Regions from separate parts of the Streptomyces sp. NPDC048290 genome, predicted to be linked through region 3. Evidence: predicted binding sites of a transcription regulator. Region 3 holds the regulator's gene; each other region holds the start of a gene.
The links. The regulator HrcA, encoded in region 3, represses chaperone genes, less so after heat shock. The targets are predictions, from matches to a motif close to TTNGCACTCNGNNNNNCNGAGTGCNAA.
Positions count from the first base shown of each region.

Region 1 (10,181 bases), on a different contig from region 3:
GCTGGACCTGCTCGACCCGATCCTCACCCACCACATCGTCAACTCGCTCGGCTGGCGCTCCCTGCGGCCCCTCCAGCAGGAGGCGATCGGACCACTGCTGGCCGGGCAGGACGCCGTACTGCTCGCGCCGACCGCGGGCGGCAAGACCGAGGCCGCCGCCTTCCCGCTGCTCACCCGCGCCCAGCGGCACGGCTGGAAGGGCACCGGCATCGTGTACGTCACGCCGCTGAAGGCCCTGCTCAACAATCTGCATCCCCGGCTGGAGCGCTACACGGGCTGGGTGGGCCGTACCGCAGAGCTGTGGCACGGCGACATCGCGAGCAGCAAGCGGCGCCGGATTCTCGCCCAGCGGCCGGATCTGCTGCTGACCACGCCCGAGTCGCTGGAGGCGATGCTGGTCAGCGCGCACGTCGATCACCGGGCGTTCTTCTCCGGGCTGCACACCGTGGTGGTGGACGAGGTGCACGCGTTCGCCGGGGACGACCGGGGCTGGCATCTGCTGGCCGTCCTGGAGCGGCTCCAGAAGGTCGCCGAGCGGCCCGTGCAGCGGATCGGGCTGTCCGCCACCGTCGGCAATCCACGGGAGCTGCTGGACTGGCTCCAGGGGTCGGGGCGGGGGAAACGGCCGGGACAGGTCATCGCTCCCGGTGTCGCCCTGCCCGCCGCGGGAGCCGCCATCGCTGTCCCGCCCGGGGACATCGAGCTGGACTACGTCGGTTCCGTCGCCAACGCCGCCACCGTCGTCGCCGCCCTGCACCGGGGCGAGAAGCGTCTCGTCTTCTGCGAGAGCCGCCGTACCGTCGAGGAACTGGGCGAGCAGCTGCGGCTGCGCGGTGTCACCACCTTCCTCTCGCACGCCTCGCTCTCCGCGGACGAGCGGCGCCGGGCGGAGGAGGCGTTCGCGGAGGCCCGGGACTGTGTGATCGTGTCGACCAGCACGCTCGAACTCGGGATCGACGTGGGCGACCTGGACCGGGTGATCCAGCTCGACGCGCCCGCCACGGTCGCCTCGTTCCTCCAGCGGCTGGGGCGGACCGGGCGGCGTCCGGGAACCGAGCGCAACTGTCTCTTCCTCGCCCTCACGGACGGGGGTTTCCTGGCCGCCTCCGCTCTGCTGCTGGCCTGGTCCAAGGGCTGGGTGGAGCCGGTGACCGCACCGCCAGAACCCCGCCACCTGGCGGCCCAGCAGGTGCTGGCGCTGTGTCTCCAGGAACACCGGATCGGGGAGAACCTCTGGCAGGAGTGGTGGGGCGGCCTGGAGGGCTTCGGCGAGAGCGCCGAGCCGGTCGTACGGCATCTGATGGACCAGGGGTATCTGGAGCGGGACGGCGGCACCCTGTTCATCGGGCCGGAGGCGGAACGCCGGTTCGGCGCCCGGCACTTCATGAATCTCACGGCCTCCTTCACCGCACCACCGGAGTTCACCGTCCTCAGCGGCCGGACCGAGATCGGCCGGACCGACCCGGACCTGCTCACGGAGGAGGTGGAGGGCCCGCGCAAGCTGCTGCTCGCCGGGCGGAGCTGGCTGGTGACCTACATCGACTGGCGGCGCAGACGCTGCTTCGTGGAACCGGTGGAGGGGGGCGGACGCGCCAAGTGGAGCGGATTCGGACCCGATCGTGTCCGGTCGTTCACACTGACCCGGGCCGTCCGGGAGGTGCTGCTGGGCGGTGATCCGCCCGTACGGCTGACGCGACGGGCCGAGGCGAAGCTCGCCGAGTCACGGGAGACCTTCCTGGACGTGGTGCATCCCGCGGGGACCGTCATCACCCGGCGGGGCGACAGCGACATCCGGTGGTGGACCTGGGCGGGGCACCGGGCGAACGCCACACTGGCCGCGTCCCTGCCGTCCGTCGTGCTTCCGCACCGGCTCCTGGACGACCGCTTCGTACGGCTGCGGGACGACGTGGACCCGCAGGTCTGGCGGGATGCGCTGAGCGACGCCGAGACGGGTCTCACGCTCCCCGCGGTGGACGCGAACGCCGTGCGGGGGCTGAAGTTCGCCGAAGCCCTGCCGCAGCGGCTCGCGGAAGCCACCCTCGCGGCGCGGCTGGCGGACCTGGACGGGGCACGGGCGGTGCTGGAGGAACCGACCCGGTTCCTGGTGCAACCCGGCGACTGACACACCGGAGGCCCGGCAACCCCCTACCAGGGATTGCCGGGCCTCCGGTGGTGTGGCCTGGCGTCAGTGCGCGTGGCCGTGGGAGTGGCCGCCCGCGGGGGCCTCCTCCTCTTCCTTCTTCTCGACGACCAGGGTCTCGGTCGTCAGCAGGAGGGACGCGATGGACGCGGCGTTCTCCAGGGCGGAGCGGGTGACCTTGACCGGGTCGATGACGCCGGCCTTGACCAGGTCGCCGTACTCGCCGGTGGCGGCGTTGAAGCCCTGGCCCTTCTCCAGCTCGGCGACCTTGGAGGTGATGACGTAGCCCTCCAGGCCCGCGTTCTCCGCGATCCAGCGCAGCGGCTCGACGGCGGCCTTGCGGACGACGGTGACGCCGGTGGCCTCGTCGCCGGTCTTGCCGAGGTTGTCCTCCAGCACCTTCACGGCGTGGACGAGCGCGGAGCCACCACCGGAGACGATGCCCTCCTCGACCGCGGCGCGGGTCGCGGAGATGGCGTCCTCCAGACGGTGCTTCTTCTCCTTCAGCTCCACCTCGGTGGCGGCGCCGACCTTGATCACGCACACGCCGCCGGCCAGCTTCGCGAGGCGCTCCTGGAGCTTCTCGCGGTCCCAGTCGGAGTCGGTGTTCTCGATCTCGGCCTTGATCTGCGCGATCCGGCCCTCGACCTCGGACTTGTCACCGGCGCCGTCGACGATGGTGGTGTCGTCCTTGGTGACGGTGACCCGGCGGGCGGTGCCGAGGATGTCGGTGCCGACCTGGTCGAGCTTGAGGCCGACCTCCTCGGAGATGACGGTGGCGCCGGTGAGGACGGCCATGTCCTGGAGCATCGCCTTGCGGCGGTCGCCGAAGCCGGGGGCCTTCACCGCGGTGGCGTTGAAGGTGCCGCGGATCTTGTTGACGACGAGGGTGGAGAGCGCCTCGCCCTCGACGTCCTCGGCGATGATCAGCAGCGGCCGGGAGGCGTTGGACTGGATGATCTTCTCCAGCAGCGGCAGCAGGTCGGCGATGGCGCCGATCTTGCCCTGGTGGATCAGGATGTACGGGTCCTCCAGGACCGCTTCCATCCGCTCCTGGTCCGTCACGAAGTACGGGGACAGGTAGCCCTTGTCGAAGGCCATGCCCTCGGTGAAGTCCAGCTCGAGGCCGAAGGTGTTGGACTCCTCGACGGTGATGACACCGTCCTTGCCGACCTTGTCCATCGCCTCGGCGATCAGCTCGCCGACCTGCTGGTCCTGGGCGGACAGCGCGGCCACGGCGGCGATGTCGGACTTCTCGTCGATCGGCCGGGCGGTCGCGAGCAGGTCCGCGGAGACGGCGGCGACGGCCGCGTCGATGCCCTTCTTCAGGGCGGCCGGGGAGGCACCGGCGGCGACGTTCTTCAGACCCTCGCGTACCAGGGCCTGGGCCAGCACGGTGGCGGTGGTGGTGCCGTCACCCGCGATGTCGTTGGTCTTGGTCGCCACCTCCTTCACCAGCTGGGCGCCCAGGTTCTCGTACGGGTCCTCGATCTCGACCTCGCGGGCGATGGTCACACCGTCGTTGGTGATGGTGGGGGCGCCGAACTTCTTGTCGATGACGACGTTGCGGCCCTTGGGGCCGATCGTCACCTTCACCGTGTCGGCCAGCTTGTTGACGCCGCGCTCAAGGGCGCGACGGGCGTCCTCGTCGAACTTCAGGATCTTCGCCATGACAGCGGGAGCCCTCTCGGAATTCTGTGATGGAAAAGGCACTGCGCCCCGGGCGCCCGGCTGAGTAATGGTCGCGGGGGGCCAGGGGCGCAGCTGAGGAAACTACGGAGATGAATTACTTCTCGATGATCGCGAGCACGTCGCGAGCCGAGAGGACGAGGTACTCCTCGCCGCTGTACTTCACCTCGGTGCCGCCGTACTTGCTGTAGAGCACGACGTCACCGACCTGGACGTCGAGCGGCAGGCGCTCGCCGTTCTCGAAACGGCCCGGACCCACGGCGAGGACGACGCCCTCCTGGGGCTTCTCCTTCGCGGTGTCCGGGATGACCAGGCCGGAGGCGGTGGTCTGCTCGGCGTCGAGCGGCTGGACCACGATGCGGTCCTCAAGCGGCTTGATGGCAACCTTGGTGCTGGCGGTCGTCACGATCCGACCTCCCCCTTCGGAGATCTCACGGGGTTAACTGTCTGAGGTGGCGACCAGGTCGATCCGTCGTCGCGGGTGCCGGACCTGCCCGTCGCGTCATTGGCACTCTCCAGGGGGGAGTGCCAGACCCGAGACTATGACCGCGATTAGCACTCGGTCAAGCGGACTGCTAATCGCGCTGTCGCGCGGCGGGGCCGGAGGGGGCGTCCAGGGGGGTGCGGTGACGGCCGCGCAGGGGGCGACCGGCGTACCTGTGTTCAAGGGCGGGCGGGTCACGGATCTGTCGCAGAGACCGGCGGACGGCGGGGGCGGCCGGGCGGAACCCGGAAACCGGAGGTCGGCCGGGCGGGGGGCGGGCTGTGCCGGGCCGGGCGGTGCGCCGGGGCCGGGCGGGTGTGTCACAGGGGTGTCTTGGGCGGGGGCCGGGCGGAACGACGTGGGGCGCCGGGCCGCTCATGGTGGGCAGAAACGCCGGGAGTTCGGGACCACCGACACCGACCGGCGCCGACCGGCACCACCGGCACCACCGAGACCTAGGACGAAATCATGCGTGTTCACAAGCTGACCCTCGCCGCCGTCGCCGTCGTCGCGAGCCTCTCGCTGACCGCCTGCCAGGGCGAGGACGGCGCCGCCGGGCAGAGCGACAAGGCCGCGGCCAGTTCCTCCTCCGGCGGTTCGGGGACGGGCACCGGCACCTCGAAGCAGGGCGGCACGCAGGACACGACCACCGAGACCGGGTCGGACACCGGCTCCGGTTCCACCGACACCGAGGGCAACGCCGGGGTCACCAACTGCACGGTGGAGGAGCTGGAGATCACCGCCTCCGACACCACCATCGACGGCGACGGCGAGGGCACGGTCTCCGTGGAGATGGCCAACATCAGCGGCAGCGACTGTCTGCTCTCCGGGTTCGCGGGCGTCGACCTGGAGACCGACGCGGGCACGCTGTCCGCGGAGCGGACCGGGGACGCCGGGGAGCCGACCGTCCTGGGGGGCGGGGAGTCCGCCTACTTCGGCGTCTTCTACCCGCTGAACGACTCGGGCGGCTCCGGCGTCGGGGTCAGCAAGCTGGTGGTGACCCCGCCGAACGAGACGAAGGTCTACCAGATCGAGTGGCCCGGCGGCTCCCTGCCCGTCACGGACGGCTCCGGCTCCTCGGTGCGGGTCGGCGCGATGGGCAGCGTCGGCCAGGGCGGCTGAGCGGTGGGGACGGCTGCCGCCGTCGTCGTCATCGGATACATCGGATACGTCGGATACATCGGATACGGAGGTGGGGCCGGGGGGCTACACGTAGTCCTCCAGGCGGCCCACCCGCAGGCCGCGCTGCTGGATCTCCTTCAGGAGTCTGGTCGTGCGGGACACCAGCGTCGGGCCCGGGGTCTCGTCCGGGGTGACGGAGATGATGTCGCCCGGCATCAGATGGTGGGGGCCCGTGGTGAAGTGGGTGTCGGTGTCGGTCGCCGTCGCCCGCCACAGGATCAGCGCCTCGACACCGCAGTCCCGGGCCGCCCTCAGGGTCGTGTCGTCGTACATGCCGTACGGGGGGCGCAGCAGGGCCGGGCGGATGCCGAAGCGGGACTTGAGTTTGTTCTGCTGGCCGCAGATCTCGGCGCGCTGGCCGGCGTACGGGAGTCCGCGCAGGGCGGCGTGGTCCAGGGTGTGGTTCTGGAGGCCGGCGCCGACCGCGCGCAGCCGGGCGAAGTGGCCGTAGCCCGGCCCCGCCACGCTGTCCGTCAGGAACAGGCTGACCGGCAGCCGCCGGTCCCGGACCATCGTCACGAACCGCGGATCGCGCTCGGCGCCGTCGTCGTACGTCAGGAAGACCACCTTGTCCTGGGTGGGGACGCGGGACAGGACCCGGGGCAGGGTCCCGGTGCCGGCTCCCGGGCCGCCGCCCGCCGACTCCACCCACCCCGACGGCCCCGGGCCCCGGCCGCAGCCGGCCGCCGAGACCGTCAGGAGCAGCAGCGCGGCGGCCAGCAGGCGGTGCCTCACAGGTAGTCCTCCAGGCGGGCCACGGCGTAGCCCTTCTCGGTGACCTTGTCGAGGAAGACCCGGATCATGTCGGGCATGGTGCCGTCCCAGTCGTCGGTGCCGCGGAAGTGGCTGAGGACGATGTCACCGGCGTGCAGATCGCGGTCCCACTCGCGGTACTCCCAGTGGTCGACGAACACCTCCTCGTTCCACAGCGGGGCGTACGCGATCCCGCACGCCTTCGCCGCGACCAGGGTGTCCTTGTTGTAGTTGCCGAACGGCGGGCGGAACAGGACCGGGCGCTTGCCGTAGCGCTTCTCGATCACGTCCTGCATCCCGCAGATCTGCTGCTTCTGCTCCTCGTAGGACAGGCCCGGCAGATAGGGGTGGTCGAGGGTGTGGTTGTTCAGGCCGACGCCCCGGGACTGCATGTCCTTGAAGTGGCCGTAGTCCGCCTTGACGAGGTAGTCGCTGAGGAACGCCGTGTACGGCACCTTCAGCTCGCTCATCATCCGCAGGAACTCCGGGTCCTTGTCGGCGCCGTCGTCGATGGTGAGGAAGACGACCTTCTGGGTGGTCGGGATCGTGGTGAAGACCGGCGGCAGGTCCTCCGCCTCATGGCCGTCGACCTCGAAGCCGTCCCGGGTGGTGATCACCGGCTTGCGGGCGGGGGGCGCGGGCGCGACCAGGGGGGGCTGCTTGAGGCCCCAGCGGCTGGCCGCGGCGATCTGCGCCTGGCGTTCGGCGCGCTGGCGCTCCGCTGGGTCCGGGTGGTCCGGGTGGTCCGGGTGGTCCGGGTGCTGTTGGCCGGGGGCCGGGCGGCCTGCCGTGTCCGGGTCTGCGGTGCCGCAGGCGGAGGCCAGGGATGCGAGTGCGGTGAGTGCGAGTGCGGTGGCGGCCAGTCGCCGGGCGGGGGTGGCCGGTCGGTGTGGGGTGGCGGCCGGTCGGTGTGGGGTGTTGTTCATTGCCTTGTTTTTATCTTTTTGTCCTACTTCTCCCATGGCGCCGGATTCTCCCAGCGGCGCCCCCGGCCGCCCCGGCGACACCGCCGCCGGGCGCGCGCCCGTCCACCGACTGGCCCACAATGACCCGGTGAACGACGCCGACGCCCTCGCCCCCCTGCTCACCCCCGAAGGCCGTGCGCTGCTCGACGAGGTACGGGACTTCGATCCCGCGCGGGAACTCGCCCTCGCCACCCGGCTGCGCCGCACCCACCCCGCCGAGCTGGTCTCCGCCGCACTCGGCCAGGCGCGGCTGCGGCAGCGCGCGGTGGCGAAGTTCGGGGCGGAGGACGCCGGGCGGATGTACTTCACGCCGGACGGGGTCGAGCAGTCGACCCGGGCGTCGGTCGCCGCGTACCGGGCGCGGCGGCTGCGGGAGCTGGGGGTGACCTCGGTGGCGGATCTGTGCTGCGGGATCGGCGGGGACGCCGTCGCGCTCGCCCGCGCGGGGGTGCGGGTCCTCGCCGTGGACCGCGATCCCCGTACGGTCGCCGTCGCCCGTGCCAATGCCGAGGCGCTGGGGCTGGCCGATCTGATCGACGTCCGGGAGGCGGATGTCAGGGAGGTCGACGTGGCGGCGTACGACGCCGTGTTCGTGGACCCGGCGCGGCGTGGGGGGCGGGGGCGGATCTTCGATCCCGAGGCGTACTCGCCGCCCTTGTCGTGGGCCGTGGAGGCGGCGGGGAGGGCGCGGTTCGGGGTGCTGAAGGTGGCGCCCGGGATTCCGCACGAGGCCGTGCCCGAGGCCGCGGAGGCGGAGTGGGTCTCGGACGGGGGGGATGTGAAGGAGGCGGTGCTGTGGTTCGGGGGGCCGCGGGCGGGAGGTGTGCGGGCGACGCTGCTGCCGGGGGAGTTCACGCTGCGGGGGCGGGGGTTGCCCGATCCGGCGGTGCGGGAGGTGGGGCGGTATCTGTACGAGCCCGACGGGGCGGTGATCCGGGCGCATCTGGTGGCGGAGGTCGCGGCGGAGGTGGGGGGCGGGTTGATCGATCCGACGATCGCGTATGTGACGGGGGATGAGTTGGTGCGTACGCCTTATGCGACGGCTTATGAGATCACGGATCGGATGGGGTTCGGGGTGAAGCGGCTGAAGGCGGTGCTGCGGGAGCGGGGGGTGGGGAATCTTACGGTGAAGAAGCGGGGGTCGGCTGTGGAGCCGGAGGAGTTGCGGCGGATGGTGAAGCCGCGGGGGGAGGGGGCGGCGACGGTTTTTCTCACGCGAGCCGGTGGGGCTCCCGTGATGTTGCTGGGGCGGCGCGTCTGAGGGGGGTGGGTGGGGTTGAGTGGCGGGTGCGGGTGGGTGGGGGCTTGTCGCGCAGTTCCTCCCCCAGAGGGGGTACCCCCAGCGCCCCTAGGAACCTTGGCGGTACCCGGCGGTGGATGGGGGGACGTCCGCCGAGGCACGGGGGAGAGTGCGGGTGGGTGGGGGCTGTTCGCGCAGTTCCCCGCGCCCCTAAAAGCCTTCGTCGCACCCGGCGGTGGAGGGGGGACGTCCGCCGCTGAAAAGCCCTTACACCTCCCGTGCCTTGTTGAGCAGCAGGGTTCTTTCTCTCTCGTTGGATGTCAGGGTGGCCGCTCTGGTGAATTCCGCTCTTGCCTCCTCCGGGCGGCCCAGGCGCTGGAGGAGGTCGCCCCGGACGCTGGGGAGCAGGTGGTAGTCGCGGAGGGCCGGGGTGTCGGCGAGCGCGTCGACGATCTCCAGGGCCCGCGCCGGGCCCTCCGCCATCGAGACGGCCACCGCGCGGTTGAGTTCCACGACCGGCGTCGGGGTGCGGGCGGCCAGCAGGGCGTACAGCGTGGCGATGCGCCGCCAGTCGGTCTCCTCGTAGGTGTACGCGTGGGCGTGGGACGCGGCGATGGCGGCCTGGAGGGCGTACGGGCCCAGCGGACCCGTGGCGGTGGCGTCGGCCCGGGTGAGGGCGTGGACACCCCGGGCGATCAGCAGCCGGTCCCAGCGGCGGCGGTTCTGGTCCTTGAGGAGGACCGGGGTGCCGTCCGGCGTGGTGCGGGCGGCGGTGCGCGCGTACTGGAACTCCAGCAGCGCCGCCAGCCCGTGCACCTCGGACTCCTTCGGCATCAGCGCGGCCAGTTGCCGGGCCAGCCGCAGGGCGTCCTCGCACAGCGCCGGGCGCAGCCAGTCGTCCCCGGCGGTGGCGGCGTACCCCTCGTTGAAGATCAGGTAGATGACGTCAAGGACCGAGCCGAGCCGGGCCTCGCGGTCGGGGCCGTAGGGGACCTCGAAGGCGATGTTCCTGGTGGCGAGGGTGCGTTTGGCGCGGACGATCCGCTGCGCGACGGTCGGCTCCGGGACCAGGAAGGCGCGGGCGATCTCGGCGGTGGTCAGCCCGCCGAGCAGCCTGAGGGTGAGGGCGATCCGGGCCTCGGGCGCCAGGACCGGGTGGCAGGCGGTGAAGACCAGCCTCAGCAGGTCGTCGTCGATGTCCTCGGGGTCGGCGGGCTCCGGCGGCGGTGGTGTGTCGGTGAGGTCGCGGCCGATCTCCGCCAGCTTGCGGGCGTAGTTCTCCCGGCGGCGCACCAGGTCGATCGCCCGGCGCCGGGCGGTGGTCGTCAGCCAGGCGCCGGGGTTGTCCGGCACTCCGTCGCGCGGCCACTGCTCCAGGGCGGTGACCAGGGCGTCCTGGGCGATCTCCTCCGCTATGCCGATGTCCCGGACGATCCGGGTGACGGCGGCGATGATCCTCGGGGACTCCAGCCGGAAGACGGTCTCGATGGCACCGGTGGCGGCGGTGGAGCCGTCCGGGTCGTCCCGGGGACCGGCCGGGCCGCGCGGGTCGGACAGGGGCTGTGCGTTCACAGTCCCCCATCGAACACCGCGCGGCGCCGGGAGCCAAGCAGGTTGCGGGCCGGTCGGTCAGCCCGCCTCGATCTCCCGGATCTCGCAGGTCACCGTCCAGTAGTCCTCGTGCACCTTCAGGAAGCGGGTGACCCACTCGACGGCCTCGGCGCGGTC
Region 1 is NZ_JBEZLM010000002.1:98,216-108,396, reverse strand. Features, by position in the region: gene AB0D49_RS02845 (DEAD/DEAH box helicase) at 1-2,122, shown strand, start outside; gene groL (chaperonin GroEL) at 2,186-3,811, opposite strand; gene groES (co-chaperone GroES) at 3,927-4,235, opposite strand; gene AB0D49_RS02830 (DUF4232 domain-containing protein) at 4,782-5,435, shown strand; gene AB0D49_RS02825 (polysaccharide deacetylase family protein) at 5,520-6,143, opposite strand; gene AB0D49_RS02820 (polysaccharide deacetylase family protein) at 6,227-7,174, opposite strand; gene AB0D49_RS02815 (methyltransferase domain-containing protein) at 7,302-8,474, shown strand; gene AB0D49_RS02810 (sigma-70 family RNA polymerase sigma factor) at 8,721-9,941, opposite strand; gene AB0D49_RS02805 (YciI family protein) at 10,083-10,181, opposite strand, start outside.
Region 1: groES (co-chaperone GroES) is a predicted target of HrcA. The motif match lies at 4,382-4,408, and genes of this name have one in related genera.

Region 2 (10,181 bases), on a different contig from region 3:
GCCGACGGCGATCGAGGCGAAGTTGGTCACCAGCACCTGGCGGCGCGCGGTGGACCGCAGATCGACCAGCGGCTCCGCGACCCGCAGCTCCCACCGGCCCCACGCCAGCAGCACCAGCACGGCCGCGGCGAACAGCCCCAGCGTGGTCGTACTGGTCCAGCCCCAGTCGCCGCCCTTGGAGATGCCCAGCAGCAGACAGACCAGCCCGACGGCCAGCCCGGCGCCGCCGACCACATCGAACCGTCCCCCGCCACGCACCTTCGACTCGGGCACCAGCGCGACCACCAGCGCCCCGGCGACCACCCCCAGCACCGCGGACGTCCAGAACAGCACATGCCAGTCGAAATGGTCGGCGATCAGCGCGGCGGCGGGCAGCCCCAGCGCGCCGCCGACCCCGAGCGAGGCACTCATCAGCGCGGTCGCGGAACCGAGCCGCTCGGCGGGCAGTTCGTCCCGCATGATGCTGATGCCGAGCGGGATCACCCCGGCGGCGAGCCCCTGGAGGGCCCGTCCGACGATCATCGGGGTGAGGGTGTCGCTGAGCGCGGCGACCACCGAGCCGACGACCAGCAGCCCGATGCTGGCCAGCAGCATCCGCCGCTTGCCGTACATGTCCCCGAGCCGTCCCATCACCGGGGTGGCCACGGCCGCCGCCAGCAGGGTCGCGGTGACCGCCCACGCGGCGTCCGACGCGGGCGCGGCGAGCAGCCGCGGCAGCTCCGGGACGATCGGGATGACCAGCGTCTGCATCAGCGAGACGACGATGCCGCTGAAGGCCAGCACCGCCACCACGGCGTTGCTGCGGGGCGGTGCCGCTCCCCCGGTCGCGGTGGTGGGCGCGGGAGCGTCGGACATGTCGGGGCCTCCGTCGGACAGCACAAAGTGATTGACCGAGGCAACGGTAAGGCAATTGATTGAGTTACTCAAGAAATAATGCTCAGGGGACAGGAGTGAAGCGCCCCCGATGGAGGCGGCAGGGGGCGCGAGCCGCCGCGGGGGGCGCGAGCCGCTCCTCGCACACCCGCCCGTACCGGCCGACCGTGACCGCCACCGTGCCGGTGCCCGACCGGCTCAGCGCACTCAGCGCACCCAGCCCCGCGTCTCGATGACCTCCAGCACCTGGTCCTCGTCCAGCTCGTAGACGGTCTCGTGGGCGCGTGGATCACGGGCGTGCAGGGTGTGGAAGAGCGGCCCCGCCGCCCCGCCGATGTCGATCACCGACGCGGCGGCGCCCCGCACCGCCCGCTCGGTGTCGGGACGCGCGGTCAGATCGATCCGGTCGACCACGGCCGGACCGACCCACACCGGAACCGCGGCGAGCAGCCCGAACAACTGGAGATGGAAATGCCCGGTGAGCACCGCCCGTACATCACTGCCGCGCAGCACCTCGGCCAGCGAGCGCGGGTTGCGCAGCCCGAAGGCGCGCTGGGTGTCGACGTCCATGGCGATCGGCGGATGGTGGAAGGCGACGATCGTGCCGCGCTCGCCGGTGGTGCGCAGCAGATCGTTCAGCCAGTCCAGCTGGGCATCGCTCAGCCCGCCGTACACCTGGCCGGGCACCTGGGAGTCCATGGTGATGAACCGGTATCCGCGCACCACGCTCACCGCGGCCTTCTCGCCCTCGGCGGAGGAGAGGACCGTCGTGGCACGGTCCGAACCGTCGACCGCGAGATGCCCGCTGCCGAGCACCTTCCCGAAGGCCGCCCGGTCGTCATGGTTCCCCACGGTGAAGAACAGCGGCACCCCCAACTGAGCCGCGAACTCCCCGATCAACTCCCGCGCGATGGTGTACGACTCCACCGCGCCGTCGTCGGCGACGTCCCCGGTGACCATGATCGCGTCGACCCCGCGCTGATGTCGCAGCTCGCCCAGCATCAGGCGCAACGATTCGGTGGCGTCGACGCCGTGCCGGTTGGGCCCGGCGGTCCGCTCGATATGAGTGTCGGACAGATGGAGAATGCGCATACGCGGCACGCTAGCGGCCACCTGCGCTCCGCGTGCGGCGTACGAGGAGAAGGCCCCACCTTCCGGGGACCCGAACGCCCGAGCCCCGCCGCTCCGAAGGTCTCGGGAAACGGCGGGGCCCGGGGCGGCGCGGTTCTAAAGGTCGGCGGACCGGGCGAGGGCGACCAGCCCGGCGAACGCGCGCACGGAAACCGCCAGTACGGGACCCTCCGCGCGCTTGCTGTCGCGGATCGGGACGATGCCGGAGGCCGCGGCGTGCTCGGGCGCCCACTCGACGCACGATCCGCCGTTCTGTGTGCTGTAGGAGGACGTGACCCAGCGCAGCGACGGGGAGTTGGTTGTGGCTATCACATACTTCCCTTTCGTAGCTCCTCGATCATGGCGACCGATTCCGCTTGTGAGGCTGCCTCGATCTGTAGGTACGAACAAAAGGAATCACCATCCGGGAACCCCAAACACCCGAGCCCCGCCGCTCCAGGAGATCTCGGGAAACGGCGGGGCCCGGGGTGGCGCGGTGCTAGAGGTCGGCGGACTGGGCGAGAGCGACCAGCCCGGCGAACGCGTGCAGGGACACCGTCAGCACGGGGCCGTCCGCGCACTTGCTGTCGCGGATCGGGACGATGCCGGAGGCCGCGGCGTGCTCGGGCGCCCACTCGACGCACGATCCGCCGTTGTCGACGCTGTAGGAGGACTTGACCCACCGTATGGAGAAAGAGTTGGTTGTGGCCATCACATAGGTCCCTTTCGTAGCTCTTCGATCATGGCGACCGATTCAGCTTGTGAGGCAGCCTCGACCTGCAACTGATGGTAGTTCCTCATCAGCGGTACTACGGAGGACAGTTCACGTTCCAGATGGCTCTGCGTCTGCGACTCGACGTAGGACATCAGAGTCCGGTCCGTCATGGTCAGAAGGTGGACCAGCCGACGGAACGGCGTCCGTCCCCCCAAGGCGAACGGAGCGATCTGGAACGAAGTGTTCGGCTCCTTGGCGAACTCGATCAGCCGCGCGAACTGACCCGCCATGACGTCGGGTCCCCCGATGGGCCGACGGATGCAACTCTCATCGAGCACCGCGAAGACGATCGGCGGCGGGGTCCGGACCAGCGCGGCTTGCCGCTCTATGAGGAAATCGACCCGCTCAGTCGCTTGTTCGGGCGTGATATCGCCTCGCTGGACCGCGAAGTCAGCCAGCGCCCGTGCGTATTCGCGAGTCTGGAGCGGTCCGGGAACCAGTCCGGATTCGAAGATCCGGATCTCTACAGCCCGCTCCTCGTACCCGACGTACTCCGGAAAACCCTCCAGCAAGCTGCCGTTCTGCATCTCACGCCACTGGCGTTCGAACGTATCTACCGTGCCTTCCAGGCCAAAGGCCCTGTCCGCAGCCTTCGCGAAGCGCAAGGAAGGTGTTTTGCGGGTAGTTTCGACGCCCGAAATATGCCCGCTGGACACACCCATATGCGTGGAGAGATCTTCCTGCGTCCAGCCACGCGCCTCCCGTGAACTGCGTAAACGCGCGCCGAACGCTGCTTGTGGCGAGGCATCCGGGTTCAGATCCTTGCGGTTCACCATCCGTTCCCCCAACTGCTCTGTCCTGACAGCCACGTTGATTGAGGTCCCAGCCGAAGCCACGCTGACTCCATCCGGTAGTGAAATCACTACGGAGAGGAGTCGGCCATGTCCGACCGGAACGTACCGGAGCACCACCAGGCCCCCCAACTCAGCATCGGTGACCTGGCGTTCGACACCCGCACCAGAGCCCTCGGCGTCGTCATGGACACCGGCGCGGACGGGGGCGACGGCCGCTACGCGCTCCGCCCGCCCAGGGGCGGCATCGAGTGGTACGCGTCGCACGACGACGTCCGGCCGGCGACCGTCGCGGACCAGCTCAGGCCCGCCCTCACCGAGGTGAACGCCCGCAGCCGAGGGGACGTGACCTGGTGAACCCCACCGGCGGCTACTGGGCCGAGATCACCGCGGAAGGCCCCGTCCACGGCCGCGACGAGACCGCCCGCATCGTCCTCGCCGAGTTCGAGAGCCCCCATCTGCACGCCTCGGCCCACTGGCTGGCCACCCAAGCCCTGCGCATCGCGAACCGGCTCGACCCACACCCCGCGGAGCCCTGGGTTCCGGCAGCGGCACTGCGGCCGGTCACCGCGACCGTCAGCGAGGCGGAGGGCGACGTACCGACCCTCCTGCGTCAGTGGGCGAACTCCCCCGGCGAACAGCGCGCGGTCGTCGCCCAGTTGGAATCGGGCGACCCCTTCGCTTTCATCGCCGCCGATCACACCGGGCTCTACGTCCTCGCCCTCTGGCCCGTATCCACCCCACGCACCCCACCGACCCCGCACCCCCGCCGCGCCCGCCACCGCAAGCCACGGCTACGACCCGCCCTGCACACACTGCGCACCCGCGCCGTGGCGGTCATCCGGAGCCTGTGCGAAAGCGTTCGCCCCCCTGAGTACCCGGCCACCCACGGCTCACGCTGAGGGTCGGCAGCCCGGCGGACCACCACCCCGCCCCCTTCACCGGCGGAGACGACATGCCCACCCCGAGACATCAACGGCATGTGCACCGCACGCGACCTCCGCGCTGCACGAGAAGCGGGCCCGCCAGGCCCCCCAAACGCCCAAGGGCGACACCCCCGGAACCCCGGAAGGTGTCGCCCTCGGACCAGCAGGACACAGATCGAGCAAGCCCGATCAGAAGTCCATGTCACCACCCGGCATACCGCCACCGGCAGGCGCCGCGGCCTTCTCCGGCTTGTCGGCGATGACCGCCTCCGTGGTGAGGAACAGCGCGGCGATCGACGCGGCGTTCTGCAGCGCGGACCGCGTCACCTTCGCCGGGTCGATGATGCCCTCGGCGATCATGTCCACGTACTCACCGGTCGCGGCGTTCAGACCGTGACCCGGGGTGAGGTTGCGGACCTTCTCCACCACGACGCCGCCCTCAAGGCCGGCGTTGACGGAGATCTGCTTCAGCGGAGCCTCCAGCGCGAGCTTGACCGCAGCCGCGCCCGTCGCCTCGTCGCCCTCGAGCTCCAGCTTCTCGAAGACCGAGGAAGCCTGGAGCAGCGCCACGCCACCACCGGCGACGATGCCCTCCTCGACGGCCGCCTTGGCGTTGCGCACGGCGTCCTCGATGCGGTGCTTGCGCTCCTTCAGCTCGACCTCGGTCGCGGCACCGGCCTTGATGACGGCCACGCCGCCCGCGAGCTTCGCCAGGCGCTCCTGGAGCTTCTCGCGGTCGTAGTCGGAGTCGGAGTTCTCGATCTCGGCGCGGATCTGGTTGACCCGGCCGGCCACCTGGTCCGAGGACCCGGCGCCGTCGACGATCGTGGTCTCGTCCTTGGTGATGACGACCTTGCGGGCCCGCCCGAGCAGGTCCAGGGTCGTGTTCTCCAGCTTGAGGCCGACCTCCTCGGAGATCACCTCGCCGCCGGTGAGGATGGCGATGTCGTTCAGCATCGCCTTGCGGCGGTCGCCGAAGCCCGGGGCCTTGACGGCGACGGACTTGAACGTGCCACGGATCTTGTTGACGACCAGGGTCGACAGGGCCTCGCCCTCGACGTCCTCGGCGATGATCAGCAGCGGCTTGCCCGACTGCATGACCTTCTCCAGGAGCGGGAGCAGGTCCTTGACGTTGGAGATCTTGGAGTTCGCGATGAGGATGTACGGGTCCTCAAGCGACGCCTCCATGCGCTCCATGTCGGTGGCGAAGTAGGCGGAGATGTAGCCCTTGTCGAAGCGCATGCCCTCCGTCAGCTCGAGCTCCAGACCGAAGGTCTGGGACTCCTCGACGGTGATGACGCCTTCCTTGCCGACCTTGTCCATGGCCTCGGCGATCAGCTCGCCGATCTGGGTGTCGGCGGCGGAGATGGAGGCCGTGGAGGCGATCTGCTCCTTGGTCTCGACCTCCTTGGCCTGGTCGAGCAGGGCACCGGAGACGGCCTCGACGGCCTTCTCGATACCGCGCTTGAGGGCCATCGGGTTGGCGCCCGCGGCTACGTTCCGCAGACCTTCCTTGACCAGCGCCTGGGCGAGGACCGTGGCCGTCGTCGTACCGTCACCGGCGACGTCGTCCGTCTTCTTCGCCACTTCCTTGACCAGCTCGGCGCCGATCTTCTCGTACGGGTCTTCGAGCTCGATCTCCTTGGCGATGGAGACACCATCGTTGGTGATCGTGGGGGCGCCCCACTTCTTCTCAAGGACGACGTTGCGGCCCTTGGGGCCGAGGGTGACCTTGACGGCGTCGGCGAGCTGGTTCATACCGCGCTCAAGGCCGCGCCGCGCCTCCTCGTCGAACGCGATGATCTTGGCCATGTGAAGTGGTCCCTCCAGGACTGGGGGTGATTCATCGGACCGCGCCCGCGCCCGCGACGGACGGCTCGCCTGCCTCGTGGTTCCTTGCCCCACCCGGCCTGCGGCCTCACCGACCCGGTCCTTCGTTGTCACTCTCACCTTCAGAGTGCTAACGCCAATGATTAGCACTCGCCCTAGGAGAGTGCAAGCGCCTGCCATGATCCGCCGGTCCGCGAGGGGGTCCGGGACGCCCTCGGCACGGGGCCCGCGCCGGGCAGGCGGAAGGGCCCGCACCCAGGTGGATGCGGGCCCTTCCGGACAGAAACGTTTCAGGCGGTCACGCGAACCATGTCGGCCTGCGGGCCTTTCTGGCCCTGCGAGATTTCGAACTCGACCCGCTGGCCCTCTTCCAGGGTGCGGTAGCCGTCCATCTGAATGGCGCTGTAATGGACGAAGACGTCCGCACCACCGTCGACCGCGATGAAGCCGTACCCCTTCTCCGCGTTGAACCACTTGACGGTGCCCTGAGCCATGCCTAACTCCCCTATTACTGGCCCTTGCACAGATCCACCCTTCGCGGACCCGGGTCAGACCTCACCCCCCGATCGGTGGGGGCGTGCGCCGGAACGCGTCGACCGCGGCCGAATGTATCTGTCCAACTGCCGTCTGCAACAGGTCAATCGGACGAGAAATCCGGGCAGGACCGGTCGGGAATTTCTGGAGAATTACTGAGAGTTCGGGGCAAGTCGGGCCCGACAAAGAGAACTAAAGACGCAAAGGAACCACACACTTTGGCTACTTCTCATCGCTGCTTCAGAACGAGAGCGGAAGGAAAGTGGAACGCGATCGGCAGCGGTTCCCCAACTCTACCTCGTCTAACCATAGAGAATTGCCCCCTCCGCTTCTCTCACGGAGGGGGCAATTCAGGGAACAGTGTGTGACGCTCAGCAGCCGCCGGCCACCGCCGGGATGATCGACACCCCGGCGCCGTCCGGAGTGGCCGTCTCCAGTCCCTGCTCGAAGCGGACATCGTCGTCATTGACGTACACATTGACGAACCGCCGCAGCTTGCCCTGGTCGTCCAGCACGCGGGCGGCGATCCCGGTGTGCTTGGCCTCGAGGTCGGCGATGACCTCACCGAGGGTGGTGCCCTCGGCGGTCACCTCGGCGGCACCGCCGGTATAGGTGCGCAGGATGGTGGGGATGCGGACACTGACGCTCACGATGAAAACCTCCGGAAAAAGGGAACGCGCTCAGGGGCGCTGGGGGTCCCCCCTCTGGGGGAGAACTGCGCGACCAGCCCCCACCGGCCCGCAGGGAACAACGACTGGGCGAAGAACAACGACTAGGACGACGCCGACGCGAGACCCGCGTCGCGGAACGACTCCAGACTCGGCCGGATCGTCGCGGTCAGCCCCGTGTCGGCCACCGCGTCCAGCGTCTTCAGCCCGTCCCCGGTGTTGAGGACGACGGTCGTCAGGGCGGGGTCGAGCAGCCCGCTCTCCACCAGCTTCTTCGTCACTCCGACGGTCACCCCGCCCGCCGTCTCCGCGAAGATCCCCTCCGTGCGGGCCAGCAGCCGGATCGCGTCGACGATCTCCGCGTCGGTCACGTCCTCCACCGCTCCGCCGGTGCGCCGCGCGATGTCCAGGACGTACGGGCCGTCCGCCGGGTTGCCGATGGCCAGCGACTTGGCGATGGTGTCCGGCTTCTGCGGGCGCACCACGTCATGGCCCGCCTTGAAGGCCGCCGACACCGGCGAGCAGCCCTCCGCCTGGGCGCCGAAGATCTTGTAGGGACGGTCCTCGACCAGCCCGAGCGCGATCAGCTCCTTCAGCCCCTTGTCGATCTTGGTGAGCTGGGAGCCGGAGGCGATCGGCACCACGAGCTGGTCGGGCAGCCGCCAGCCGAGCTGCTCACAGATCTCGTACGCCAGGGTCTTGGAGCCCTCCGCGTAGTAGGGCCGCAGATTGACGTTGACGAAGCCCCAGCCCTCTCCGGCGGGGTCGCCGATCAGCTCGGAGCAGAAGCGGTTCACGTCGTCGTAGTTGCCCTCGATGCCGACCAGCTCGCCGCCGTAGACCGCGGCCATGACGACCTTGCCCTGCTCCAGGTCGTGCGGGATGAAGACACAGGAGCGCAGGCCCGCGCGGGCCGCCGCGGCGCCGACCGCGCCGGCCAGGTTGCCGGTGGAGGAGCAGGACAGGGTGGTGAAGCCGAAGGCGCGGGCCGCCTCCAGGGCCTGGGCGACGACCCGGTCCTTGAAGGAGTGGGTCGGGTTGCCGGAGTCGTCCTTGACGAAGAGAGCGCCGGTGATGCCCAGCTCGCGGGCGAGGTTGTCGGCCTGGACGAGCTGGGTCCAGCCGGGGTTCAGATTGGGCTTCTCGGCCACGTCGGCGGGGACGGGCAGCAGCGGGGCGTACCGCCAGATGTTCGCGGGGCCCGCGGTGATCCGCTTGCGCAGTTCCTCGGTGTCGTAGGCCGAGAAGTCGTAGGCGATCTCCAGCGGGCCGAAACACTCCTCGCAGGCGAAGAGCGGGCCGAGGGGGACGCGGTGGCCGCATTCGCGACAGGAGAGCGCGGCGGCGGGTCCGAGATCGAGGGTGGAATTGCCGGTGTTCGCGACAGTCTGCACAGCCATGTGAGGCGAGGCCCTTTCTCCTCATCTTCCTCACGACGCATTTCGCCGTGAGACGGATTTGGCACCTTCCCTAGCCGGGAGCCTCGCGGGGACGATCGTCACTGATCCGGCAGAACTGGCGGATCTGATCGCTACGAGACCGGCTGGAGGGTTGCCGGGGCTTCATCGGGCCGTTTCCCTCTGCCCCTCTGGATGAGCAATATGTGGTTGTTTATACGGTTGTCCGAGCGGTTGTGAACGCTGTCGACCCTGACATGCGATGGTCACCAGCGTTGTTCAAGACTGTAACCGAAGGCCAGCACAGTTGAGATAGTCGTCCGAACCGCGAGATGGATCACATACGGGCACGAGACGCCCCCAGATGGTCCGAACAGTGAGGAGCCGCCGACCGTGCTGGAAGAAGTCGAGCGCTGGCTGAGGACCCGCACCTGGTCCCTGTCCGACCGACCGCTCCATCGCATCATGGCCGCCAAACGCGCCACCGGCCAGTCGGTCAGTGTGGTGCTGCCCGCGCTGAACGAGGAGGAGACCGTCGGCGAGATCGTCACGGTGATCCGCCGCGATCTGATGGACCAGGTGCCGCTCGTCGACGAGATCGTCGTCGTGGACTCCGGCTCCACCGACCGCACCGCCGAGCGGGCCGCCGCCGCGGGCGCCCGGGTGGTGCACCGCGACCAGATCCTGCCCCGGCTGCCCGCCGCCCCCGGCAAGGGCGAGGTGCTGTGGCGCTCCCTGCTGGTCACCGACGGTGACATCGTCTGCTTCATCGACGCCGACCTGCGGGACTTCTCGTCCGGCTTCGTCTCCGGCATCGTCGGCCCGCTGCTCACCGAGCCGGGCGTGGACCTGGTCAAGGGGATGTACGACCGTCCGCTCGCCGGGGCGGCCGGACAGGGCGGCCGGGTCACCGAGCTGGTGGCCCGCCCGCTGCTCAATCTGCACTGGCCGCAGCTGGCCGGTTTCGTACAGCCGCTGGGCGGGGAGTACGCGGCCCGGCGCGCCCTGCTGGAGCAGCTGCCCTTCCCCGTCGGGTACGGCGTCGAGCTGGGGATGCTGGTGGACTCGCTGCACCTGGTCGGGCTGGACGCGCTCGGACAGGTCGACGTCGGGGTGCGCAAGCACCGGCACCAGGACGGGCAGGCGCTGGGCCGGATGGCCGCCGCGATCTACCGGACCGCGCAGCTGAGACTGGCCCGCGGGCATCTCGTACGGCCCTCGCTCACCCAGTTCGAGCGGGTCGAGGACGGCTTCGCGCCACGGACGTACGCGGTGGA
Region 2 is NZ_JBEZLM010000006.1:130,710-140,890, reverse strand. Features, by position in the region: gene AB0D49_RS12145 (MFS transporter) at 1-855, opposite strand, end outside; gene AB0D49_RS12140 (metallophosphoesterase) at 1,081-1,965, opposite strand; gene AB0D49_RS12135 (DUF397 domain-containing protein) at 2,101-2,316, opposite strand; gene AB0D49_RS12130 (DUF397 domain-containing protein) at 2,483-2,695, opposite strand; gene AB0D49_RS12125 (helix-turn-helix transcriptional regulator) at 2,695-3,534, opposite strand; gene AB0D49_RS12120 (hypothetical protein) at 3,640-3,906, shown strand; gene AB0D49_RS12115 (hypothetical protein) at 3,903-4,451, shown strand; gene groL (chaperonin GroEL) at 4,665-6,287, opposite strand; gene AB0D49_RS12105 (cold-shock protein) at 6,596-6,799, opposite strand; gene AB0D49_RS12100 (MoaD/ThiS family protein) at 7,211-7,489, opposite strand; gene thrC (threonine synthase) at 7,612-8,907, opposite strand; SAM riboswitch class I at 8,926-9,106, opposite strand; gene AB0D49_RS12090 (glucosyl-3-phosphoglycerate synthase) at 9,298-10,181, shown strand, end outside.
Region 2: groL (chaperonin GroEL) is a predicted target of HrcA. The motif match lies at 6,449-6,475, and genes of this name have one in related genera.

Region 3 (10,181 bases):
CCACCCGACCCCGTCCCTTCCCCCCTGCCCGCCGCCCCGCAGGACGTCTGCCTGCGCGCCAGCCTCTGCGGCGGCCCCCTCGCCCCCGGCGCCGCCCGCGGGCTGGTGCGGGCCGCGCTCACCGAGTGGGGCGGGCGGGAGCTGCGCGGCGGCGGTCCGCGCCAGGTCGACGACACCCTCGCCGTGGTGAGCGAACTGGTCACCAACGCGGTCATCCACGCCGGCACCGACATCGAGCTGGCCTGCCGCCTCGACACCGTCACCGGCGATCTGTACGTCGAGGTCAGCGACCAGCACCCGTCCCGTGCCCTGCGCGAGGGACCCGCCGACGACACGCCCGAGTACGGCCGTGGGCTGCGCATGGTCGCCGCCCTCTCTCTGGAGTGGGGCGTCACCTACCGCCGCGGGGGCAAGACCGTATGGGCCCGCCTCCCCGCCGAGGAGATCGAGCCGTCCGACGATCCGCGCGGTCCCGGTCTCGCCGTGCTTCTCGCGCCCGAACCGCGCCGGGGCGACGGCGACCGGGACTGGCTGGGCCGGGGCGCGCTGACCTTCCTGGCCGAGGCGTCCGACCTGCTCGCCGGACAGCTCGACGAGGATCTCGTGGCGGCGCTCACCGGACAGCTCCTGGTGCCGCGGCTCGCCGACTGGTGCGCGATCTGGCTGGAGGACGAGGCCATGGGCCGCGGCTGGGGCGGCGACACCGCGCCCGGCGCCCGGCTCGCCCGGGTCTGGCACGGCAGCGAGGAACGGATCGAGGAACTCCGCCGGGCCCTGGAGAAAGAGCCCCCGCTCGGCGGCACCGGTGCCCTGGCGGGCGCTCTGCCGGGCGGCCCGGAGCCCTACCCCTGGCCCGGCCAGAGCCTCGGCGAGCCCGGCGTCCAGGGCACCCAGGGCACGGCCCTGGCGTACCCGCTGGTCGCGGCGGGCCGACCGCTCGGCACGCTGGTCATCGGTCGGTGCGGCACTCCCCGCTTCCCCGAGGAGGTCGTCGGACTGGTTGAGGACCTCGGCCGCCGGGTCGCGCTCGCCATCGGCGCCGCCCGGCAGTACGCGCGACAGGCCACCATCAGCGCCGTACTCCAGCGCGGACTGCTGCCCGGCGCGGTCGCCGAGATCCCCGGGGTACGCAGCGCCCTGGTCTACGAGCCGTGTGACAAGGGCGGCCCGAGCGGTGACTTCTACGACCTCTTCCCGGCCGGTGACGGCCGCTGGTGCTTCGCCGTCGGCGACGTCCAGGGCAAGGGGCCGGAGGCGGCCGTCGTCATCGGACTCGCCCGGCCCTGGCTGCGGCTGCTGGCCCGCGAGGGCTACCGCGTCGCCGATGTCCTGGACCGGCTCAACCAGCTCCTGCTGGACGACGCCACCGAGGCCGCCGACGCCGCGGCCCGCGCCCTCGCCGGTCCGGTCGCCCCCTTCGACGGCCCGCAGACCCGCTTCCTGTCCCTCCTGTACGGCGAGCTGACCCCGTTCGACGGCGGTGTCCGCTGCACCCTCGCCTCCGCCGGGCATCCGCTGCCGCTGCTGCTCGGCCCCGACGGCTCCGTCCGTACCGCCGCCGTGCCGCAGACGCTGCTCGGGGTCGTGGAGGACGAGACGTACACCAGCGAGACCTTCGCGCTGCGGCCCGGGGACACCCTGCTGTGCGTCACCGACGGGGTGACCGAGCGGCGCAGCGGCTCACGCCAGTTCGACGACGGCGACGGACTGGCGACGGCGCTGTCCGGCTGCGCCGGGCTGAGCGCGGAGCTGATCGCCGAGCGCATCCGCCGCCTGGTCCACGACTTCGGCGGCGGCCTCCCGGAGGACGACCTCGCCCTCCTGGTCCTCCAGGCGGAATGACGCCCCCGGACATGGGGCCCGCCCCATGTGGCGGGCCCCTGGGGGCGTGCCCTGCCGTGCCCAGGGGCCGGACATAGGAGCTGTGCTCGGGCGCCCCCCACGGGAGCCGTGCTCAGGGGCGCCCCCACAGGAGCCATGCTTCAGGGGCGTCCCCACAGGAGCCGTGCTTCAGGGGCGCCCCCCACAGGAGCCCCCTCCACAACGGCGCACCACCGCCCCACCCGCATGCGGGACAATGAGAGACATGCCCTCCGCACTTCCCGACGGCGACCCCGTCCCCGCCGACGGCTCGCTGCCCGCGTCCGCGCTCGCCGGGGCCGCGGACCGCCCCCTCGGCTTCTACCTCCACGTCCCGTACTGCGCGACCCGCTGCGGCTACTGCGACTTCAACACCTACACGGCGACCGAGCTGCGCGGCAGCGGCGGCGTCCTGGCCTCCCGGGACAACTACGCCGACACCCTGACCGACGAGATCCGCCTCGCCCGCAAGGTCCTCGGCGACGACCCCCGCGAGGTCTCCACGGTCTTCGTCGGCGGCGGTACGCCGACCCTGCTGGCCGCCGACGACCTGGTGCGGATGCTGGCGGCGATCCGGGACGAGTTCGGGCTTGCCGCGGACGCCGAGGTGACGACCGAGGCGAACCCCGAGTCGGTGGACCCGGCGTATCTGGCGGCGCTCCGCGCGGGCGGCTTCAACCGGGTCTCCTTCGGCATGCAGAGCGCCCGGCGGCACGTCCTGAAGGTCTTGGACCGCACCCATACCCCCGGCCGCCCCGAGGCGTGTGTGACGGAGGCCCGCGCAGCCGGTTTCGACCATGTCAACCTGGACCTGATCTACGGCACCCCGGGCGAGTCGGACGACGACTGGAGGGCGTCCCTGGAGGCGGCCCTGGGCGCCGGTCCCGACCACATCAGCGCGTACGCCCTGATCGTCGAGGAGGGCACCCAGCTGGCCCGCCGGATACGCCGGGGCGAGGTCCCGATGACCGACGACGACGTCCACGCGGACCGCTATCTGATCGCCGACTCCGTCCTCGCTGCGGCCGGTTTCGACTGGTACGAGGTGTCCAACTGGGCCACCTCCCAGGAGGCCCGCTGTCTGCACAACGAGCTGTACTGGCGCGGCGCCGACTGGTGGGGCGCCGGCCCCGGAGCCCACTCGCACGTGGGCGGGGTGCGCTGGTGGAACGTCAAGCACCCGGGCGCCTACGCGGGCGCCCTCGCCCAGGGAAGGTCCCCAGGGGCGGGCCGCGAGATCCTCTCCGACGAGGACCGGCGGGTGGAGCGGGTCCTGCTGGAGCTGCGGCTGAGCGAGGGCGTACCGCTGGCGCTGCTGCGGCAGGACGGGCTCACCGCCGCGCGGCGCGCCCTCGCGGACGGTCTGCTGGCCGCGGGCCCGTACGACGAGGGGCGGGCGGTGCTGACCCTGCGGGGGCGGCTGCTGGCGGACGCGGTGGTCAGGGATCTGGTGGACTGATCACCCGGGAGGGTGAATGCGTGCGGAACGGGGGTTCGGTGCCTAACCTGATCCCTAGGCTGCCGCGGGACAGTACGCGGCGAATGTGGAGGCCACGGAGATGACCGCTGTGGACGAGCGCGGAGTCGCAGAGTTCTTCGAGGGTTTTGAGCCGCCCGACGGACTCAAGGTGGAGCTTCTGCGGGGGGAAATCGTCATGATGGCCAGCCCTGATCTGGTGCACAACCTGATCGTGCTGCTCGCCGAGCGGCAGATCCCGCTGGATCGCTGGTATCCCCTCCAGACGCAGGATGTCGACGTCCTCGACGAGGCGAGTGAGCCGGTGCCGGACCTGGTGGTCGTCGCGCGGGACGTCCTGCCCAGCTCCGGCCGTCTCCTGCCGTGCCCGCTCATCACCATGGCCGTCGAGGTGGTCTCGAAGACCAGCGTCCACCGGGACTACGCCCTCAAACGATCGATCTACGCGGCGGGCGGGGTCCCGGCGTATCTGATCCTCGATCCGATCATGGCGCAGTGCGTCCTGCTCACGAAGCCGGACGGCAAGGGTGAGGAAGCCGACTACCGGGCCCAGCATGTGGCGAAGTTCGGCGAGGCGCTCCCGCTCGACATCCTGGGTGTCGAGCTGGACACCACCGAGTTCGGGACATATCCCAACGTCAGGCCTCACCGCTATCCGTGACGAAATCGATCAGCTCCTCCACCCGCCCCAGCAGCTCCGGCTCCAGATCCCGGTAGGACCCCACCCGCCCCAGGATCGCCTGCCACACCGCCCCCGTGTTCTCGGACGGCCAGCCCAGTGCCCGGCACACGCCCGTCTTCCAGTCCTGTCCGCGCGGGACGCGCGGCCAGCCGTCGATGCCGAGGGCCGACGGCTTCACCGCCTCCCAGATGTCGATGTAGGGATGGCCCACGACCAGGGCGTGTTCGCTGGTGACCGCCTGGGCGATCCGCCACTCCTTCGTGCCGGGCAGCAGATGGTCCACCAGGACCCCGAGCCGGGCGTCGGGGCCGGGATCGAACGCCGCGACGATCGACGGCAGGTCGTCGACCCCCTCCAGGTACTCCACGACCACGCCCTCGACCCGCAGATCGTCGCCCCACACCTTCTCGACCAGCTCCGCGTCGTGCCGGCCCTCCACATAGATCCGGCCCGCGCGGGCGACCCGGGCGCGGGCCCCGGGCACGGCGACCGAACCGGACGCGGTACGGGCGGGCCGCGCGGGAGCCGCGCCGGACGGGCGGACGAGGGTGACCACCCGGCCCTCCAGCAGGAAGCCGCGCGGCTCCAGCGGGAAGACCCGGTGCTTGCCGAAGCGGTCCTCCAGGGTGACCGTGCCCGCCTCGCAGCGGATCACCGCGCCGCAGAAACCGGTGCCGGGCTCCTCCACCACGAGACCGGGCTCCGCCGGGACCTCGGGGACGGGCTTGGGCTTCTTCCACTCAGGGGTCAGATCCGCGGAGTACTGGCGCATTCGGATGACGATAGGAGAAGCCGGGACCCGGTCAGGCCGACACGCCGAAACGGGCCGCCAGGGCGTCCCTCTGGTCCCGTACGAACGCCGCGCCGACCACCGCTCCGTGACCGGGCACATACAGGGCGTCCTCGCCGCCCAGCGCCAGGAGCCGGTCCAGGGCGCCCGGCCAGCGCGGGGGCACCGCGTCCGGGCCCGCCTGCGGAGCGCCGGACTCCTCGACCAGGTCGCCGCAGAACACCACCGCCGGGTCGCCCGGGACCAGCACGGCGAGATCGTGCGCGGTGTGCCCGGGACCGGCGTGCACCAGCAGCGCCCGCACGCCCCCGCCCAGGTCGAGGGCCAGCTCCCCGGTGACGGAACGGCCGGGCGCCGTCAGCGACCGCGCCGCCTCGGCGGCGTCCGCCTCCGGCAGCCCATGGCGCACCGCGTCCGCGCGCAGCTCCGCACGCGCCCCGGGGCCGGTCAGCGCCGCCGCCATGCCCGCCGCGCCGAACACCTCCGCACCGCCGAACGCCGCCATGCCGAAGACATGGTCGAAGTGCGGGTGGGTGAGGACGAGATGGGTCACCGGACGGCCCGCCAGGGCCCGCGCCCGCTCCGCCAGGAACGCGCCCTCGCGCGGGCTCGCCCCCGCGTCGATCAGCAGGGCCGCGTCGGCGCCGTACACCAGTCCCGCCGTGCAGTCCCAGCCGGGCAGCCGGCAGCGGCCGGCACCGGGCCGTAGCCGCTCCCAGCCCAGCTCTTCCCAAGTGACCGTCATACGGCGACGCTAGCCGTACGGGCCGTGGCCCGGCCAACGCGTCGCGTGGTCCATGGGCCCGACCTGACCGGTCTTGCCCGTGCCGCACCCCTCGGCCGTACACTGGGCCGGGCAGGGCTGGCACTCGGTGCTGCCGAGTGCCAGGCAGAGTGCGGGACACAGGAGAGCGCCGGGGACGGCGACGGGCGGGACGACGGCTGCGGGAGGTGTGCGCGGATGCTCAGTGAACGACGGCTCCAGGTACTGCGCGCCATCGTCCAGGACTACGTCGGCACCGAGGAGCCGGTCGGCTCCAAGGCGCTCACCGAGCGGCACAACCTCGGGGTCTCCCCGGCCACCGTGCGCAACGACATGGCGGCGCTGGAGGACGAGGGCTTCATCGCGCAGCCGCACACCTCCGCCGGGCGCATCCCGACGGACAAGGGCTACCGGCTGTTCGTCGACAAGCTCGCCGAGGTCAAGCCGATGTCCGGGGCGGAGCGGCGGGCCATCCAGAGCTTCCTGGACGGCGCGGTCGACCTGGACGACGTGGTGGGGCGCACGGTACGGCTGCTCGCCCAGCTCACCCGGCAGGTCGCCGTCGTGCAGTACCCCTCGCTGACCCGGTCCACCGTCCGTCATGTCGAGCTGCTGGCGCTGGCGCCCGCGCGCGTGATGCTGGTGCTGATCACCGACACCGGGCGGGTCGAGCAGCGGATGGTGGACTGTCCGGCGCCGTTCGGCGAGGCGTCGCTGGCCGATCTGCGGGCCCGGCTCAACAGCCGGGTGGCCGGGCGCCGCTTCGCCGATGTGCCGACCCTCGTCCAGGATCTGCCGGAGAGCTTCGAAGCCGAGGACCGGGGTACGGTCCAGACGGTACTCTCCACACTCCTGGAGACGCTGGTCGAGCAGACCGAGGAGCGCCTGATGATCGGCGGCACGGCCAATCTCACCCGCTTCGGACATGATTTCCCCCTCACCATCCGGCCCGTCCTGGAGGCGCTGGAGGAGCAGGTCGTGCTCCTCAAGTTGCTGGGCGAGGGCATGGATTCGGGCATGACCGTGCGGATCGGTCATGAGAACGCCCATGAGGGACTCAACTCCACCTCCGTCGTGTCGGTGGGCTACGGTTCGGGCGGCGAGGCGGTTGCCAAGCTCGGCGTGGTCGGACCGACCCGCATGGATTACCCGGGAACGATGGGAGCGGTACGCGCAGTGGCACGGTACGTCGGACAGATCCTGGCGGAGTCGTAAGTGGCCACGGACTACTACGCCGTTCTCGGCGTGCGCCGCGACGCGTCGCAGGAAGAGATCAAGAAGGCGTTCCGGCGGCTCGCACGCGAGCTGCACCCGGACGTCAACCCCGATCCGAAGACCCAGGAGCGGTTCAAGGAGATCAACGCCGCTTACGAGGTGCTCTCGGACCCGCAGAAGAAGCAGGTCTACGACCTCGGCGGCGACCCCCTCTCGCAGGCGGGCGCCGGTGCGGGCGCGGGCTTCGGCGCGGGCGGCTTCGGGAACTTCTCGGACATCATGGACGCGTTCTTCGGCACGGCGTCGCAGCGCGGTCCGCGCTCGCGCACCCGCCGCGGCCAGGACGCCATGATCCGGATCGAGATCGAGCTGGACGAGGCCGCGTTCGGCACGACCAAGGACATCCAGGTCGACACCGCGATCGTCTGCTCCACCTGCAACGGCGAGGGCGCCGCCCCCGGCACCACCGCGCAGACCTGTGACATGTGCCGCGGCCGGGGCGAGGTCTCCCAGGTCACCCGGTCCTTCCTGGGCCAGGTCATGACCTCCCGCCCCTGCCCCCAGTGCCAGGGCTTCGGCACGGTCGTCCCGACCCCGTGCCCCGAGTGCGCCGGTGACGGCCGGGTCCGCTCCCGCCGCACGCTCACCGTGAAGATCCCGGCCGGTGTCGACAACGGCACGCGTATCCAGCTCGCCGGGGAGGGCGAGGTCGGCCCCGGCGGCGGCCCCGCCGGTGACCTCTACGTCGAGATCCATGAGCTGCCGCACGCGGTGTTCCAGCGCCGCGGCGACGATCTGCACTGCACGGTCACCATCCCCATGACGGCCGCGTCCCTCGGCACCAAGGTGCCGCTGGAGACCCTCGACGGCATGGAGGAGGTCGACATCCGGCCGGGCACCCAGTCCGGCCAGTCGATCCCGCTGCACGGCCGGGGCGTGACCCATCTGCGCGGCGGCGGACGTGGCGACCTCATCGTCCATGTCGAGGTGCAGACCCCGACCAAGCTCGACCCCGAGCAGGAGCGGCTGCTGCGGGAGCTGTCCAAGCTGCGCGGCGAGGAGCGGCCCACGGGGCAGTTCCAGCCGGGCCAGCAGGGGCTGTTCTCCCGGCTCAAGGACGCCTTCAACGGACGCTGAACCGGCCGGGGGCGGGGCCCGGCCTTTGTCCGTATCCGTCCCCATGCCGCTGGACTATGCCAGGCGCCGCCCGGATTCGGACTTGTACCCGGGACGTGACACCATGCGGTCATGTCCACCGCGCTGACCGATCTCTTTCCGCACCCGATCGTGCAGGCCCCCATGGCGGGCGGCGTCTCCGTGCCGCACCTGGCGCTCGCCGTGTCCGAGGCCGGCGGGCTCGGGTTCCTCGCCGCGGGCTACAAGACGGCCGACGGCATGTACCAGGAGATCAAGCAACTGCGGGGGCTCACCACCAAGCCCTTCGGCGTCAACCTCTTCATGCCGCAGCCCGACACCGCCGACCCGGCCGCCGTCGACGTCTACGCCCACCAACTGGCCGGTGAGGCCGCCTGGTACGAGGCGGAGCTGGGCGACCCCGAGAGCGGACGCGACGACGGCTACGACGCCAAACTCGCCGTCCTCCTCGACAACCCGGTCCCCGTGGTCTCCTTCCACTTCGGCGTGCCCGCCCCCGAGGTGCTGGAGTCGCTGCGCCGGGCGGGCACCCTCACCCTGGTCACCGCCACCACCCCCGAGGAGGCGCTCGCCGTGCAGCGGGCCGGGGCGGACGGCGTGATCGCCCAGGGCGTGGAGGCGGGCGGCCACCAGGGCACTCACCGGGACCTGGCGGAGAACGACGGCTCCGGGCTCGGACTGCTCTCCCTGGTCGCCCAGATCCGCGAGGCCGTCGCCCTGCCGATCGTCGCCGCGGGCGGCATCATGCGCGGCTCCCAGATCGCCGCCGTGCTCGCCGCCGGGGCGCAGGCCGCCCAGCTCGGCACCGCCTTCCTCATCACCCCCGAGTCCGGCGCCAACGCCCTGCACAAGCGGGCCCTGACCGACCCGCTGTACGGCCGCACCCTGCTCACCCGTGCCTTCACCGGCCGCCCCGCCCGCAGCCTCGTCAACCGCTTCCTGCGCGAACACGGCCCCTACGCGCCCTCCGCGTACCCCGAGATCAACCACCTCACCGCCCCGCTGCGCAAGGCCGCCGCCAAGGCCGGGGACGCCCAGGGCATGGCCCTGTGGGCCGGACAGGGCCACCGCATGGCCCGTGAGATGCCCGCCGCCCAGCTGATCGAGGTGCTGGTCGCCGAACTCGCCGCGACCGGCGTGCCGTCCTGCGTCGGAGGCGGTGCCGGATGACCGCTCCCGTCTTCGTCGTCGACCACTTCGACGCGGGGGACGGCGGCCGGTACGTCGTGGACGGCGCCGAGGGCCGGCACGCGGTGTCCGTGAAGCGGCTGCGGCCCGGCGAGGACGTGATCCTCACCGACGGCGCCGGGCGCTGGGCGGACTGCACGGTCACCGGCACCGAGGGCAAGGACCGGCTGATCGTCCACATGAGCACCGTCTCCGAGGACCCCGCCCCCGACCCCCGCGTCACCGTCGTCCAGGCGCTGCCCAAGGGCGACCGGGGCGAGGTCGCCGTCGAGACCATGACCGAGGTCGGCGTCGACGCGATCGTGCCCTGGGCCGCCGCCCGCTGTGTCACCCAGTGGAAGGGCGAGCGGGGGGCCAAGGCCCTGGCCAAGTGGCGCAACACCGCCCGTGAGGCGGGCAAGCAGTCCCGCCGCACCCGCTTCCCCGAGATCCCCGGCCTGCACACCGGCAAGGAGGTCGCCGCGCTGCTCGCCGACGCCGACTTCGCCGCCGTGCTCCACGAGAGCGGCGAGGACCCCCTCGCCGCCGCCGAACTGCCCTCCACCGGCACGATCGTCCTCGTCGTCGGCCCCGAGGGCGGGGTGTCCCCCGAGGAGCTCGCGCTGTTCGCGACGGCCGGAGCCCGGCCCCATGTGCTCGGCCCGACCGTGCTGCGCACCTCGACCGCGGGCACCGCCGCGGCGGCGCTGCTGCTGGGGCGCACCGGACGCTGGTCGTCCTGACGCCCCGAGCGGGCGTCATGCGTGACCGGTCCGGAAGGGGCGCGGCGCCATCTAGGCGGCCGTTGCTGGAAGGGGCCCGTATGTGGCCATTCCTGGGGGCGTATGCGGCCGTTTCCGGGGGTGTTCGTGTGCGAGCGGTCCCGGAGGGGGGACGTACGCGTCCTCCGGAAGGGGGTCGTATGTGGCCGGTCCCGGAAGGGGGGCGATCGCGGCCGTTCCCGGAACGGGCTCCGTATGTGGCCCTTCCCGAAGGGGGCTCTATGTCGCCGCCCCCGGCAGGGACTTGGCCGTACCGCGCGGAACGGCTTCAGGCGCACTACCGCGCCGGG
Region 3 is NZ_JBEZLM010000012.1:201,447-211,627, reverse strand. Features, by position in the region: gene AB0D49_RS22375 (SpoIIE family protein phosphatase) at 1-1,842, shown strand, start outside; gene hemW (radical SAM family heme chaperone HemW) at 2,087-3,319, shown strand; gene AB0D49_RS22365 (Uma2 family endonuclease) at 3,420-3,998, shown strand; gene AB0D49_RS22360 (DUF3097 domain-containing protein) at 3,976-4,791, opposite strand; gene AB0D49_RS22355 (MBL fold metallo-hydrolase) at 4,823-5,554, opposite strand; gene hrcA (heat-inducible transcriptional repressor HrcA) at 5,771-6,787, shown strand; gene dnaJ (molecular chaperone DnaJ) at 6,788-7,924, shown strand; gene AB0D49_RS22340 (nitronate monooxygenase) at 8,036-9,112, shown strand; gene AB0D49_RS22335 (16S rRNA (uracil(1498)-N(3))-methyltransferase) at 9,109-9,852, shown strand.